3 linked regions of the Thermogemmata fonticola genome follow. The protein of the gene in region 2 interacts with the protein of the main gene of each other region in a pairwise test. Links are inferred from orthologs where the notes say so. Each region holds a gene or a part of one and is shown on either strand. Other genes may lie near its edges.

Region 1 (4,075 bases), on a different replicon or contig from region 2:
AGTGTCGCACAGGACAGGCAGATAGGCTCCTCCGGCCACGCAGTTGCCCATGATCGCCGCCAATTGGGGAATCCCTTCCGCGGAGAGCACGGCGTTGTTGCGAAAGATACGGCCAAAATCGTCCTCATCGGGGAAGACTTCATCTTGCAGCGGCAGGAAGACGCCAGCGGAATCCACCAGGTACAGGAGCGGCAGACGCTGCTCGCGGGCAATCCTTTGGGCGCGAAGGACCTTTTTGACCGTCATGGGGAAGAAGGCGCCGGCTTTGACCGTGGCGTCGTTGGCGATGATCATGACGTGGCGCTGAGCGACGCGGCCAATGCCGGTGATAACTCCCGCTGCCGGCGCCCCGCCCCATTCGCTGTACATATTCCACGCCGCCCACAAGCCCAACTCCAGCCAGGCGGGCGGGTCGTCCAAAAGGCGGGCGATCCGTTCGCGGGCCGTCAGGCGTCCTTTCTCATGCTGGCGAGCTATGGCGGCCGGACCACCGCCTTGACGCAGGCGCTCCTCCTCGGCTCGAAAGTCAGGGATCATGGCCGGGATGCTTCCTCCATGTCCGCAGGTGGCTGCTCGGCGGCGGGACCAAGGGAGGGGGAGGGAAAGGCCGGCCCCGCTTCCGGGGCGTCCGGACGACCTGCGGGATGCGGAGGCGGATAAGCCGAGGAGACCTCGACCTGAGCCGTGGGATCCGCACGAGCTTCCACACGGGACCAGTCCTTCCGCTGCCGACTGGAGGGGATGTTGAGCAGCTTGCGGTATTTGGTCACTGTCCGCCGTTTCACCGGATAACCGGCGGCATTGAGGCGGGCGACCAATTCCTCATCCGAGAGGGGATTGGCTTTGTCCTCCTGGGCGACAAGTTCCAGCAGCTTCTGCTTGATGACTTCGTAAGCGACATCTTCGCCGGTCTGCTCGTTAGCTTTACCGCCGCCAAAGAAGCGCTTGAGGGGAAAGAGGCCGCGGGGGGTTTGCACCCATTTTTCATCCACGGCCCGGCTGACCGTCGTGACGTGGACACCGACCTGCTCAGCAATCTGCTGCATCTTGAGCGGCTGGATGTGTTCCGGTCCCAGGTCGAGGAACGGACGCTGATGCTCGATAATGGCTTGGGTCACCTTCAGGATGGTCTGCCGCCGCTGTTCCACCGCCTTAACCAGCCAATCGGCGGCTTGCAACTTCTTGCGCAGCATTTGCCGGGTCGGCTCATCCAGGTCCGTGCGGCGCAGCAGCTCGACAGTGCGCCGACTGATCCGAATCGGTGGGACCCAGTCTTCCACCAGCCGAACGGTGTAATTCCCATCGTCGGTCCGTTCCACAATGACATCAGGGAGGACATAGCGAGCTTCGCTTTCCCCGAAGCGCAGGCCGGGTTTGGGATCGAGTTGATGCCGCAGCGTCTCGATCGCCGCCTGGATGGCGGGAATATCCCAGTGGGTGGCCCGTTGAATAACAGGCAAGCGGTTGTGGGCAATGTCTTCGAGATGATCGCGAATCAAGACGCGGAGCATGTCGGCGTGAGGGGTCTCTTCAGTGATTTGGAGCAAGAGGCATTCGGCCATGTTGCGGGCGCCGACGCCGGGGGGATCGAGTTTCTGCACGACGTTGAGGAGGACCTGTTCGACTTCCTCCGCAGTGGTCGGTTGCTCGTCGAAAGTGGCGGCGATTTCTGACAGTGGCACCGGGCGGAAAATTTCCTCTTCATGCTCGTCGCGCTGGCCCCGGCGCGTGCGGATGCTCACCCGTGTACCGAGATAGCCGGTGCGGTCGATGTAGGAGCAGATGTGCAAAGCCAAGCGGCGCGTGCGGTCGTCGAGGTCCCATTCGGCGATTTGGGCCGCCAGGTGCTCTTGCAAGGAAGGCGCCCGGTCCGGCACGTTGGCCATGACTTCCAGTTTGCGTTCGCCGGCTTCCTCGACGGCGGAGCGGCTCAAGCGCGGCTCGTCATCGAACACCCCCTCCCATTCGCGGTTGAGTTGTTCGAGCCGCTCGTATTCGCTGGCGCCGCTCTCATCGTAGTGCAGGGGTTCGGCGGAGGACTCCTCTTTGGCGCGGGAGCTTGCGGCTTCGCCAAGCCGCTCGCGTAGCTCCAGGAAGGGGTTTTCTTGCAACTCCCGCTCGATGCGCGCCTGCAAGTCCGCCAGGGGCAACTGGAGGATTTCCATGGACTGGATCATGCGCGGGGCCAGAATCATCTTCTGACCTTGGATCAACTGCATGTCCATTCCGAGGCGCAGCGAACTCATGCGTACTCTTTCCTCCCGTCCAGAATTACGCGCCCTCCGGGGAGTCGGACCAGAGGGGGCAGGTCATGGCCTGTACCAGGTTAGGTCAGGTAAAAGCCCGGCGTCCTTCTAGGGCGTCGGCCAGCATTTGGGGATTGGCCAATTCTAGCGACCCGCCGCTGGGCAAGCCCCGGGCCAAGCGGGTGATTGTTACCCCGGTGGGGGCGAGCAGGTCCGCGGCGAACAGGGCGGTGCCATCTCCCTCTACGGTGGGGCTGGTGGCCAGGATGACCTCACGAACACCGCCGCGCCGCACCCGTTCCACTAGGGCGGAAAAGGTCAGCCGTTCTGGTCCCACTCCCTCCAACGGGGCCAAACGGCCTCCCAGCACATGATACCGCCCACGGAAAGTCCCCACGCGTTCGATCACACCGACATCGCGCGGCGTCTCTACCACGCATAGCACGCTGCCATCCCGCTTGGGGTCCTGGCAGATGGGGCACAATTCCTCATCACTCAGATAAAAGCACTCGCGGCAAGGACGCAGGCGTTCAATGGCCCGCTGCAACACTTCCACCAGCGCTTTGGCCCGGCTGCGATCCCCCGCCAGCAGATAAAAGGCGATCCGCTCCGCACTCTTGGGGCCGATCCCCGGCAGCTTCGTCAATTCCTGCAACACCTCTCCCAAGACACCTTTTTCCGCCTGCGTCACCGGAGCCGCTCCTGCAAACGTCCGACCTGTTCCCACGCCGTGCTTCCTCCCCCCTGCAGTCCTCTGTACTTCCGGCCCTCCAGTGGACTTCCCGCCGTCAAGCCGCCTGCGACAGGCCGCCCGCGATCCGGCAGTTACGAACCAGACGGAGGTCCAAATCCTGGCAAGCCGCCCAGGCCGGCGGGCAAACCCAATTGAGCGGCGATCTTCGCCCCTTCCTCGGCGATCCGCTGCCGCACCTGCTGCAAGGCCTGATTCACCGCCGCCACGATCAAATCCTCCATCATTTCCCGGTCCTGGAGAGCCAGCAGGTCTTCCGACAGCCGGAGATCGACCAGTTCCAGGCGGCCATTCATGCGGGCGGTGACATAGCCGCCGCCGGCGGAGGCTTCCACCACAATCTGGCCCAACTGCTGCTGGAACTGCTGCAACTGCTCCTGAAGTTTGCCGGAATTGCGGAGCAGGCTCATCAATTGGCCGAATTCTTTGAACATTCTTATCCCTCGTCGTCCGGTTCGGAGTTAGTCTCCGGCGGTTGCTCCCCGTTGTCGCTAGGGCGGGGCGGCTCGTGGGTCGTCGCCGGGGGCCGCGGCTGGAAACCCTCATCGACACGGATGATCTGGGCGTCGAGCGTCTCGATGGCTTTGCGGAACAAGGGCCAATCGAGCCAAGGGCGGCGGGGATCGCTCCCGCTGGCTGACCCTGGTCCCGGCGGAACCATTCCCGAAGCCGGAAGACCGGCCAATCCTGAGCTTGCCTCGCCAGCGGAGCCGCTACCGCCTAGCGTCGGAACCCGCTCGTAACGGACGGCCACCGGCTGCCCCGTGACTGCTAGGAGCGTCTCTTCGAGGCGGCGAGCAAAGTGCTCGTTTTGACTGCACGCCTCGTATGCCAAATTGTATGGCGCCGGGAAGCGGATCACTACCGTATTTGGCCCGGAAATTGCTGGCGGCAAGGCCTGCTTGAGATGATTAGCGAGGATAGGAAATCTGTCCGTCAGGCGGCGCAGGCATTCCGACCACACCTCTGCGACCGTCTCCGGGGTCAAGGGGATGGGGCCGGACGGCTCGGATGCCGCTAGCCCCTCCATTCTTTTGGCCCCGATGCTGCTGCCGGAACTGGCCGAAGGAGCGCTCCG
Region 2 (5,128 bases):
AGCTCTGTGCTCCAGGAATCCTACATTTCTCAAGTCTGGGAACATTGTGGTGTCCGAAGAGGTAGCATCCCCCAAGCGGGCAACGAAATCGTCTGGAAATACGATCGGAGCGAGGCAGGATGTGCGGGAAGCGCCTTATCTGCTGGGGCGGAATAAGTTCGTCAGTGGGTCGGTGGGTTGTGTCCAAGTAAGGATGGTGTCTGGGGCGGTCATCACCAGGGCCGTTCCATCATGGAGACGATCTGCGTGGCGAGCTGATCCTGGACCCGTTTGGCAGCGGAGCTACTGGTTTCGCCCAATTCGGACAAGTATCGTCCGGCGGCGACCAAGCGCGTGGGGATGACTTGAGGTGCTTCGGGCAAGGGAGCTGGAGGGGGGAGATTGGGATCAAAGGGGCCGGGGATGGGTAGGATGTCTCCTGGTAAGGGAGCTGCTGGGGGACGTGCTCCTTTGCGGGGGGCGGAGAGGATAGTGCCGTCACGCAAGTCGCGCCAGACCACATCGACGGTGACAATCAAGTCGCCATCCCGGACCATGTTCTGTTGGGTACGATTGAGGATTTGCTTCTGGATGCCGACGATGACTCCGATCAACTCCGTGTCGGCTCGTTCGGGATCGGAGACAACCCGGAAGGAAGTGGTTCGCCCAATCTCCCGAATGACGGCCTGGGTCAGGTCCACTTCAAAGCCGCGGTAGGGGGTCGTTTGCAAGGCCCGGTTGGCGAAGACTGGGACGTAGACAGTGCGGATGTTGGGATCATAAAGTGCATCTGCACCGAGGCGATACCCGAAAATGTGGATCGGGCCGGTGTTCTGGCAACCAACGAATGCGAGAGCGGTTCCGCCGAGCCAAGACAGGAATGTGCGCCGAGGATGGCATCGCTGGGCGGGGGCAGGGTGGAAGGCGTGGATCGGCTTCATGGCATCTTCCCCGGAGGAGGAACGGAAGCCCCGCGATCTGGAAGATCGCCGGGAAGTGGGTTGGGCGCCTCTGGCTTCATCTCCGTGGCAGAAGGCTGAGGGGAGGATGGGCTAGGAGGGGACGCTGGCTGTGGGGGAGTAGGGGGAGCCGTGGGAGCGGGCACTTGGCTAGAAGCTGGCGTGATCACCGGTTGAGGATCCCCGAACCATTCTTTCCATTTGGCTTGCAGAATGGCCCAAGGGTCATTCCCTGGTGCAGGCCGCCCCGCTTGGGCGAGCGCGAGCAGATGTTCCTTGCGTTGTGTGGCGAGGTCGGCGTAGCGGGTGCCGGCATAGCGGCGGCGGACGAGTTCATAGTAGAAAACCGCCGATCCGGGATGGCCGGTGCGCTCGTAGTATTCGGCGGTGCGCAGATCGTGTTCTGCCTGTTGCTGGCGAATAGCTTGTTTGGCGCGGCGCAGGCGTTCGGAGAGCTGCGGGTCCTGAGTGAATTCCGGCAAGCTCGTTTCTGCCATGTGAATCAGGTGTAGAGCTTCGGCGGCGCGGCGGATGTCGTAATCCGGTCCTCCGGTGGCGGCATTTTTGGCTTGCACGGCATAGAGGAGCGCATGCGGCAGCAAGGGGCTGTCCTTGTGGAATTCGACGAGTTGGCTGAAGCAGTGATCGGCTTCCTGAAAGTTGCCCCGGACGAAGTTGATGTAACCACACCAGAACATGGCCTTGTCGGCGTAAGGGCCGGAAATGTCCTGCACCCAGATGTTGTTGAGGGTTTCCAGGAGCCGCCCCTCCTGATCGATAGCGGGCCGAGTGCGATCGAAGGGGTTCGGCCAGCGGGGGCGCCAGTAGAGGATGCCGGATTCGTCTTTGCGCCGAGCGAGTTCATCGCGGAAATCGTTGAGCCAGTAGTCGGCAATCTGATACATGCGGTTACAGGCATCGCGGCGATAAGCCCCAGCAGGGAAGTCCAGAAGTAGCCGGTGATAAGTATCCACAGCTTCCGGATAGTGGCCTTCGTGGAAGCGGCACTCGGCCTGGAAGAAACGTGCCCGTTCGGCTAGGTCAGTCGGATTGCCCTGGTTGTCGGCCAGTTTCTTGTAGATTTTGCGGGCTTGAGAGTAACGTCCCTCGGCGAAGAGGCGGTCGGCCTCGGTCATTTTCTCCTGGGCTTTAGGGTCCTGATAGCTGCTATCGAAGACGGCATGGCGGAACTGGACAGCCCGCTCGCGGAAGTTCTGCCAACTGTGGCAGCCAGTGGTGCCGACCCAAAGGGCGGCTAGCAGACACCAGAGGAGGAGCACCGTGCGGGGAGCGCCTAGACGGTGATATTTTGTTCTGGCTGTGTTACTGGCCATCCAGATACCTCAGCATTTTCGGTCGCCGGCCCAGTACCTGGGTAACGGCCAGACCCAGAGCCTGGCGGACATCACAGGGCGGGGGGAGGGAGGCGGGTAAAGCTTCCCCTTGCGACAACCGCTGCAACCACAACCAGCTACCGGGGGAGAGGCGTACTCCTTCCAAAACCCGGCTGCGGCATTGAGGGCAGACCACTCCACCCGCTGCCGGACTCCATACCACATCCTCCCCCCCGACGGACCCCCCGCAGACAGCACAGGCATCCAGGCGTGGGCTATAACCAACTTCCCGCAACCAAGCAAGTTCAAATTCCGTGGCGACTAGGGCAGGATGTCTACCGGCTTCGAGGGATTCCAAGGCGGAAATGGCGGTGTCGTAGAGGGTCGGGTGCGGATCGTAATCTTGGGTTCCTTCTGCGAGCAGTTCCGCCAAGTAGTAGCCGACATATAAAGCAGCCAAGCTTTTCCGTAGGATGGCAAAGCGCTGTTCTACCCGTGCTTCCGTGAGCAGGTCGAGTCCGCCGTGACCTTTGCGAATGACCATCACCCGGCAGACAGTAAGCAGGTCGAAAGCGATCTCGAAATTGGAGCGCAAGCGCCGCCCGCCTTTGGCCAAGGCGCGTATCTTGCCCCATTCGCGTGTGAAAAGAGTGACGATGCGGCTGGTTTCACTCCAGTCACTGGCTCGGACTACCAGTCCCGTGGCTGCTTCCGCTGGCATCTGGACGGCCCTCGGTATTCCACCTCTTGGGTTGGGAATATAGTGATGGTATGTCTAGGAATGATATGTCGCGCAGGTTGCTGCAAGCCGGAGGGAGGACGTTACGGCTAGGTGGGGCGGAGTCAAAATCGCCCTTCCTCGAAGGGGTAAATGCCGACTTCAGGGAATCACGATGGTCGAACACACCAATCCATCAGGATCGGGTTTGGGCCGCTCACTCGCAGAGTTACGCCAGGAGTACAGCCAGGGTGGTTTGTCGGAAGAGCAAGCCGGAGACGATCCCCTGGCATTATTTCAACGGTGGTTCGAGGAGGCTTTGGCCGCAGGCTTGCCGGAGCCGAATGCCATGGTTCTGGCAACGGCGGCTCCAGACGGAAAGCCTTCCGCCCGCATGGTCCTGCTCAAAGGTTTCGATGAACGGGGTCTGACCTTTTTCACGAGCTATCAAAGTCGCAAGGCCCGCGAATTATCCGCCAATCCGCAGGCCGCCCTGGTTTTTCCCTGGCACCCTCTGGAGCGGCAGGTACGTGTGGAAGGAATCGTAGAGTTGACCAGCGCGGAAGAATCGGATGAATATTTTCGAACCCGTCCCTTGGGTTCGCGCCTGGGGGCCTGGGCATCCGAACAAAGTGCAGTCATTCCGGATCGGACCTATCTGGAACGCCTGCATGCGGAGTGGATGGCTCGGTATCCGGATGGGAACATTCCGCGCCCGCCCCATTGGGGGGGATATCGCCTGGTGCCTTTCGTGTTCGAGTTCTGGCAAGGACGACCCAACCGCCTGCATGACCGCATCCAGTTTTCCCGCAGCCGGGTAGGCGCTCCCTGGCAGCGCTGCCGTCTGGCCCCGTGATGGCCGGCTAAACGCCAGCGGAACCGCGCGGGCTTTTCGGCATGCGGCAAGGCGTGCTCGTAACGTTGCTTTTGGGGATACGCCCGCATCGGGGAACCAATAGCAGGGCAGTGTATGACTTAGGGGAGGTACCGTTATTGGGAAGCAATGCTTCAGTTCGAGGGGGAGGCGGAGACATGCAACGGCGTGAGTGGTTACGAAGCTCATTGTTTGCCGTATTGGCTCACCTATCAGGTGGGAAATCGGGCGGTACCGCGGCACCGATCGGTTATACCGCTATCTCCAGCTTGGCAGGGGGGTTATTCCCATCCGGTGTCTCGGAGGTGCTGAAGCAAATTGATGCAGCTGTCCAGCAGGCCATCGAACAGGGAGAAACTGCGGGAGCCGTCGTGCACATCTTACACAAGGACCGCTCGCTTTATATCAAGGCCTTCGGCGACCGCTTGCAACAACCCCAGCGGCAGCCGATGACGATGGACACCCTCTTTGATCTGGCTTCGCTGACCAAACCGGTGGCGACAGCCAGTGCCGTCATGCATCTGGTCGAGGCAGGACAATTGCGTGTCAGTGACACGGTTGCCCGGTACTGGCCTGAATTTGCAGCAGAAGGTAAGGAAAAGGTCACTCTCGAACACCTGTTGCTCCACACAGCGGGGCTGATTGCGGACAATCCCCTGGCGGACTATGCGGCGGGTGCGAAGCAAGCCTGGGAACGGATTGCACGCTTGAAATTGCTGAATCCGCCGGGCGAGCGGTTCCGTTACTCGGACGTTGGGTATCTCGTCCTGGGTCGCGTGGTGGAACTTGTCAGCGGACAGTCCTTGGAAGTTTTTTGCCGCAAGCAGCTCTGGGAACCTTTGGGAATGAAGGACACGGACTATAAGCTAACCGAGGATCAGAAGCGCCGCTCCGCTGGAACAGGGCGCCGGCAAGAGCGGATGCTTCAGGGCGAGGTCCATGATCCACGAGCTGCTCTCCTCGGAGGCATCGCCGGCCATGCCGGTTTGTTTTCGACAGCTCAGGACCTGGCTCGATTCTGCCGCATGCTCCTGCAAGGCGGAGAACTCGATGGGAAACGACTGTTCCGCGAATCGACCGTCCGGCAATGGACAACTCCCCGCAAGGTCACAGTGGGCCAATCCCCCTCAGGTGCCGTAACCACCGGCTTGCGAACCTACGGTTGGGACGTGGATACCCCTTATTCCGCACCACGAGGTGATCTGTTTCCCAGGGACCGCAGCTTCGGACATACCGGTTTTACCGGCACCAGTCTGTGGCTTGA
Region 3 (3,923 bases), on a different replicon or contig from region 2:
CCGCTCACCGCCAATTGACTGCTGTCCCGTCCTGTCCGGGCATCGATGCGGGCGAAGGCTTCATGGATGGCTTCCGAAAGGGTCTTGGTTTCGCCAATCAAGCCCGCCCTGGCGATGTCCATGATGCGGCGTTCCGCCTGGGCGACCAACTCATCTGCCGATTGTGTGCGTTCGTAGGCTTCCCGGAGGATTTCCGTGCCCGCGTGGATGAGGCTGCGCACCATGGCGGCATCCCGCACGATGCGGGCATGGTATTCCGCATTCGCCCCTGTAGGAACCGCCTCCCACAATTCGGTCAGATAAAGGGCGCCTCCCACATCTTCCAGTTGTTTGTTCCGCTTCAGCCGCTCATGGAGCATGACCAGATCGATGGGAAGGTTCTCGTTGGCCAGCTCCAGGATGGCAGCGTAGATCTTCTGGTGCGCATCGAGATAGAAATTGTCAGGACGTAACAACTGTTGCACGGTCGGCAATTCGTCAGGGTCGCGGAGAATGCCTCCCAGGACCCCTTTTTCCGCTTCAAGGTTATGGGGTAAAGCACGCTCATTCAGTCCGTCGGACATCTTACTCTGCCTTCCGGCGACATCAACAACTCAAACTCTGGGGCAGGACAGGGCGGTCCGGGCGGCGAATCCCGCTCGTTGCCGCGGACCTTACACCCTAACCTGTCCTGCTCCGCGGGTGCCTAACATATCCTGATTGTGCTAGACGGGGAAGGGCGATTGCAAGGTTGGTGGTGTAGTCCATCCGGCGTCGCTGAGGCCGGGGCCTGGCCATCGAGTGATCACACGAGCGCTACCGTCAGATCAAAAGACAGTTGTGCTATCGCTGCTGTAGAATAAACACAAGGGGGACGAAGCCTTCATTCCATCATGTCCAGGTTCGTCTTGCCAGCGGGGGGGGTATCCAGGACTTCCGGGGGGTGCAATCATGGCGGCATTTGAGTTGAAGCGGGTGATTTCCGGGGGGCAGACGGGTGCGGATTTGGGAGGTTTGAAGGCCGCTAAAGCCTGTGGCATACCTACGGGCGGCTGGATGCCGAAAGGTTTTCTGACCGAGGATGGCCCGAAGCCCGAATACGAGCGGCTCTACGGCATGCTGGCTTTACCCACAAGCGAATACACCAAGCGAACACGTCGGAATGTGGAATTTGCTCGGGGCACGCTCTGTATCGCCAGTCGCTGGAATGCGGATGGTGTGGCTGCCACTCTCCGCTATGCCGAAGAACTCCAGCGGCCCTTATTGAAAATCCCGTATCCGAAATCCCCGCGTTCCAAAGTGAAAGTGACGCCGGAAGAGGTGTTCCAATGGCTGGTCCAAAATAACATTTTTGTGTTGAACGTGGCGGGGAATCGCGAAAGTAACGCCGAGGGGATCGAGGAATTCACCTACCGCTTTTTGGTGCAGGTTTTTCAACTGGTCAAAAACCAGTCAGCCGGGGGAGTCAGCGCGCCGCCCATCGTGTCTTCCGGAATATAGTCCTTGGGCCTGGTCTTTTTTTTTCCGACCCTGGTGGGGGAATGTGCTGGCCCACGCCGCTGGGAAGGCTTGTGTTGGCTGTTGTTCCCGGTTCGTCCTGACGGCTTTTCAACGCCGGGTCGCGGCGATAACGGCGACCTGAATCTTGGCTTCGATGGAATAGCCCAGGTGCACCGGCACTTCGACGATGGTGTTGGCCTCCTTGATGTGCTGCTCCATGCGGATCATTTCCGGTTCGACAAGCAGATTCTTCCCCTTGAGGTATTTGCTGATTTCGACCGGACCGATCGACCCATAGAGATGGCCTTCTTCGTTGGCGTTGGCTTCGATGGTGATAACGGGCAGGCGGGAGAGTTGCTCGGCCAACACCTTGAGGTCCGCGATTTTCGCTTCGCGTGCTTTCTGGACCTGAATCTTGTACTGTTCCAAGCGGCGGAGGTTTTCCTCGGTGGGGGGTACCGCCAATCCGTAGGGATACAGGTAATTGCGGGCATAGCCGGGACGAACCCGCACGACCTCTCCTTGCCGTCCGAGATGAGGAACATCCTGGACTAGCACGACGAAGACGTTGCCATGCGGGTCCTTTTTCACCTGTTGCCGCTTTTTGATTTTCTTTTTGGGCTGGCGTTGGGTGGAAGCGGTTGTCGCGGCTTGACCGGCTGCCTTGGCTGAGCTTTTCTTGGCCATGGAAATTACTCCTTAGGAATCCGCCGCGGATGCGATGCCGGGCGGACTCTTTTCCATTGGGTGAGCTATGTCCCCTCGCGCATACAGTACCGGGATTTGTCATCTTAGGGATCAATCCGGCCACTGTCCGCAGGGGGGCGTAATTCCTCCCGGCAGGTCCTGCTCGTGGCCTTGGCTTAAGCCAGCGGCCACGCTTCAGGGGCGGATGATCTGCGTATCAGAATCTGCGGATCAGAAAGGAATGGGGTCCTCATCCTCTTGGCCGGTGGAGGGGGTATCCGGGGTATAGGAGTCCGGCAATTCCTCATCGTGGGGAGCAGAGGCGGTCACGCGGGAATTGGAACGGTTGGCCGGGGCGGGAGGCGGGCCATCGGGATTGCGGCTGCCCAGGAATTCGATGCTTTCCACCACGACTTTGTGTTTGGAGCGTTTGCCGCCGCCGTTTTTGTCTTCCCATTGGTCGAGTTGCAACCGCCCCTCAATGTAGAGCGGGTCTCCCTTGCGCGCATATTGGTAGATCAGTTCGGGCAGATTGCGGCGTGTGTCCGGCCGGCTGTAGGCTTCACAATCGATGTAGAGGGGGTTGGGATCGTTTTCCCATTGCCCGGTTTGGGGATTTTTGCGGCTGCGCCCGACGGCAAAGCGGAACTTGATGACCGTGTTGCCGCTGGGAAGGGTGCGTGGAGCTTCCGGATTGTCGGTCAGCCGGCCAATCAACATCACTTTGTTCAACGTCGCCATGGTGCGACCTCCTCTCGGATGGGTCTCGCTAGGGGATACGGTTCAGACTCTGGGAAACGGTTGAGACGCCATCCTCTTACCAACTATCCCACACCCACCTGTCCATCGCAAGGTCCGTAGGTGGAAAAAAATCAGCCGAGGGGTTTAGAACATCGGATACCCCGTAGGTGCGGGCGTCGGAGAAATTGACTGCCAGCACAATCCTACTATTCCGGGAAGGGCGGGAAGATGGAACAACTCCAAGGATCAGGCAGGAAGAAGCGAGCCTGTTGCCTTACCTCGCGCGGAAAAAATGGCATCAATCCTATCTTACCGGAGAAACAGGTAGGCAATTCCTTGCCCCCGCTCAGGTAGAGGCCATCGAGCGGGACGGAGCGATGAGAACGATGGTTTCGTCAACAACGGTGGTTTTGTCAATACTCGCGGGAGCACGAGAACTTCAGGGTGGGTGTATGCGGTTTATTCCGATTTATCGGCACCCTCCGCGCTGCGGCGCGAGCGGCGGGTGGGTGCAGGCGTCGGGGCCGGAGTCGGAGTGGAAGCTGGAGGAGCTTCGGCGGCTCCGCTGTCCGGGGTCGCTGAGGGAGGCACGTCTTCTGCCAAAGGTACATCTTCACGCATGCCCCGCAGAGCGAAGGCCGTCGAATGATCCTCGCGTGCCACGTTGAGCATGGCGTCCACCCATTTGGGATGCAAACGGATTGTCAGATGGCGCAGGACGAGGCCTTCCTGGAGTTTGATATCACGGTCCAGTTCCCGCTGTTTTTGGCTGTCCTGCTGATAATAGATGACGTGATACGCCCCTTTTTTGAACTTGCGAATCGGATAGGCCAATTTGTGGTTGTAGTCCCAAGGGCGGCTGACGAGAATCTTCGCCTCATGCCGTTCCCAGAGGGCATGCAAATGCTTGAGGACTCCCTCGCTGTCCGTACTGACCTTGGTGGGGTCCAGGAGCAACATCGTTTCGTAGGTGTTGACTGGCATGGTTAGCCTCACTTTTGGGACTGCCAGCGCAG

The links. Proteins that work in one complex are often made in the same cells at the same time.
Region 1: the proteins of recO (region 2) and recR interact in binary tests that used the Escherichia coli proteins (3 or more experiments, as listed by UniProt). The link is inferred for Thermogemmata fonticola from one-to-one orthologs.
Region 3: the proteins of recO (region 2) and H0921_RS08980 interact in binary tests that used the Escherichia coli proteins (3 or more experiments, as listed by UniProt). The link is inferred for Thermogemmata fonticola from one-to-one orthologs.

Annotation. Positions count from the first base shown.
Region 1 is NZ_JACEFB010000001.1:681,460-685,534, forward strand. What follows is about bases 1,153-4,056. They hold recR (recombination mediator RecR), read right to left. Parts: upstream 2,974-4,056; coding sequence 2,332-2,973; downstream 1,153-2,331. Other genes in these bases: rpoN (RNA polymerase factor sigma-54), read right to left, coding at 1,153-2,246; H0921_RS02510 (YbaB/EbfC family nucleoid-associated protein), read right to left, coding at 3,072-3,431; dnaX (DNA polymerase III subunit gamma/tau), read right to left, coding at 3,434-4,056. Outside these bases: H0921_RS02495 (acyl-CoA carboxylase subunit beta), read right to left, coding at 1-537; more of rpoN, read right to left, coding at 534-1,152; more of dnaX, read right to left, coding at 4,057-4,075. UniProt on the Escherichia coli protein: May play a role in DNA repair. It seems to be involved in an RecBC-independent recombinational process of DNA repair. It may act with RecF and RecO.
Region 2 is NZ_JACEFB010000006.1:240,452-245,579, forward strand. Bases 1,128-4,051 are described here. They hold recO (DNA repair protein RecO), read right to left. Parts: upstream 2,994-4,051; coding sequence 2,262-2,993; downstream 1,128-2,261. Other genes in these bases: H0921_RS10545 (tetratricopeptide repeat protein), read right to left, coding at 1,128-2,272; pdxH (pyridoxamine 5'-phosphate oxidase), read left to right, coding at 3,166-3,846; H0921_RS10560 (serine hydrolase domain-containing protein), read left to right, coding at 4,023-4,051. In the rest of the region: H0921_RS10540 (LptE family protein), read right to left, coding at 213-920; more of H0921_RS10545, read right to left, coding at 917-1,127; more of H0921_RS10560, read left to right, coding at 4,052-5,128. UniProt on the Escherichia coli protein: Involved in DNA repair and RecF pathway recombination.
Region 3 is NZ_JACEFB010000005.1:103,923-107,845, reverse strand. What follows is about bases 1,153-3,904. They hold H0921_RS08980 (single-stranded DNA-binding protein), read right to left. Parts: upstream 2,908-3,904; coding sequence 2,398-2,907; downstream 1,153-2,397. Other genes in these bases: rpsF (30S ribosomal protein S6), read right to left, coding at 3,367-3,891; rplI (50S ribosomal protein L9), read right to left, coding at 1,588-2,166; H0921_RS08990 (putative molybdenum carrier protein), read left to right, coding at 1,153-1,479. Outside these bases: dnaB (replicative DNA helicase), read right to left, coding at 1-563; more of H0921_RS08990, read left to right, coding at 931-1,152. UniProt on the Escherichia coli protein: Plays an important role in DNA replication, recombination and repair. Binds to ssDNA and to an array of partner proteins to recruit them to their sites of action during DNA metabolism. Acts as a sliding platform that migrates on DNA via reptation.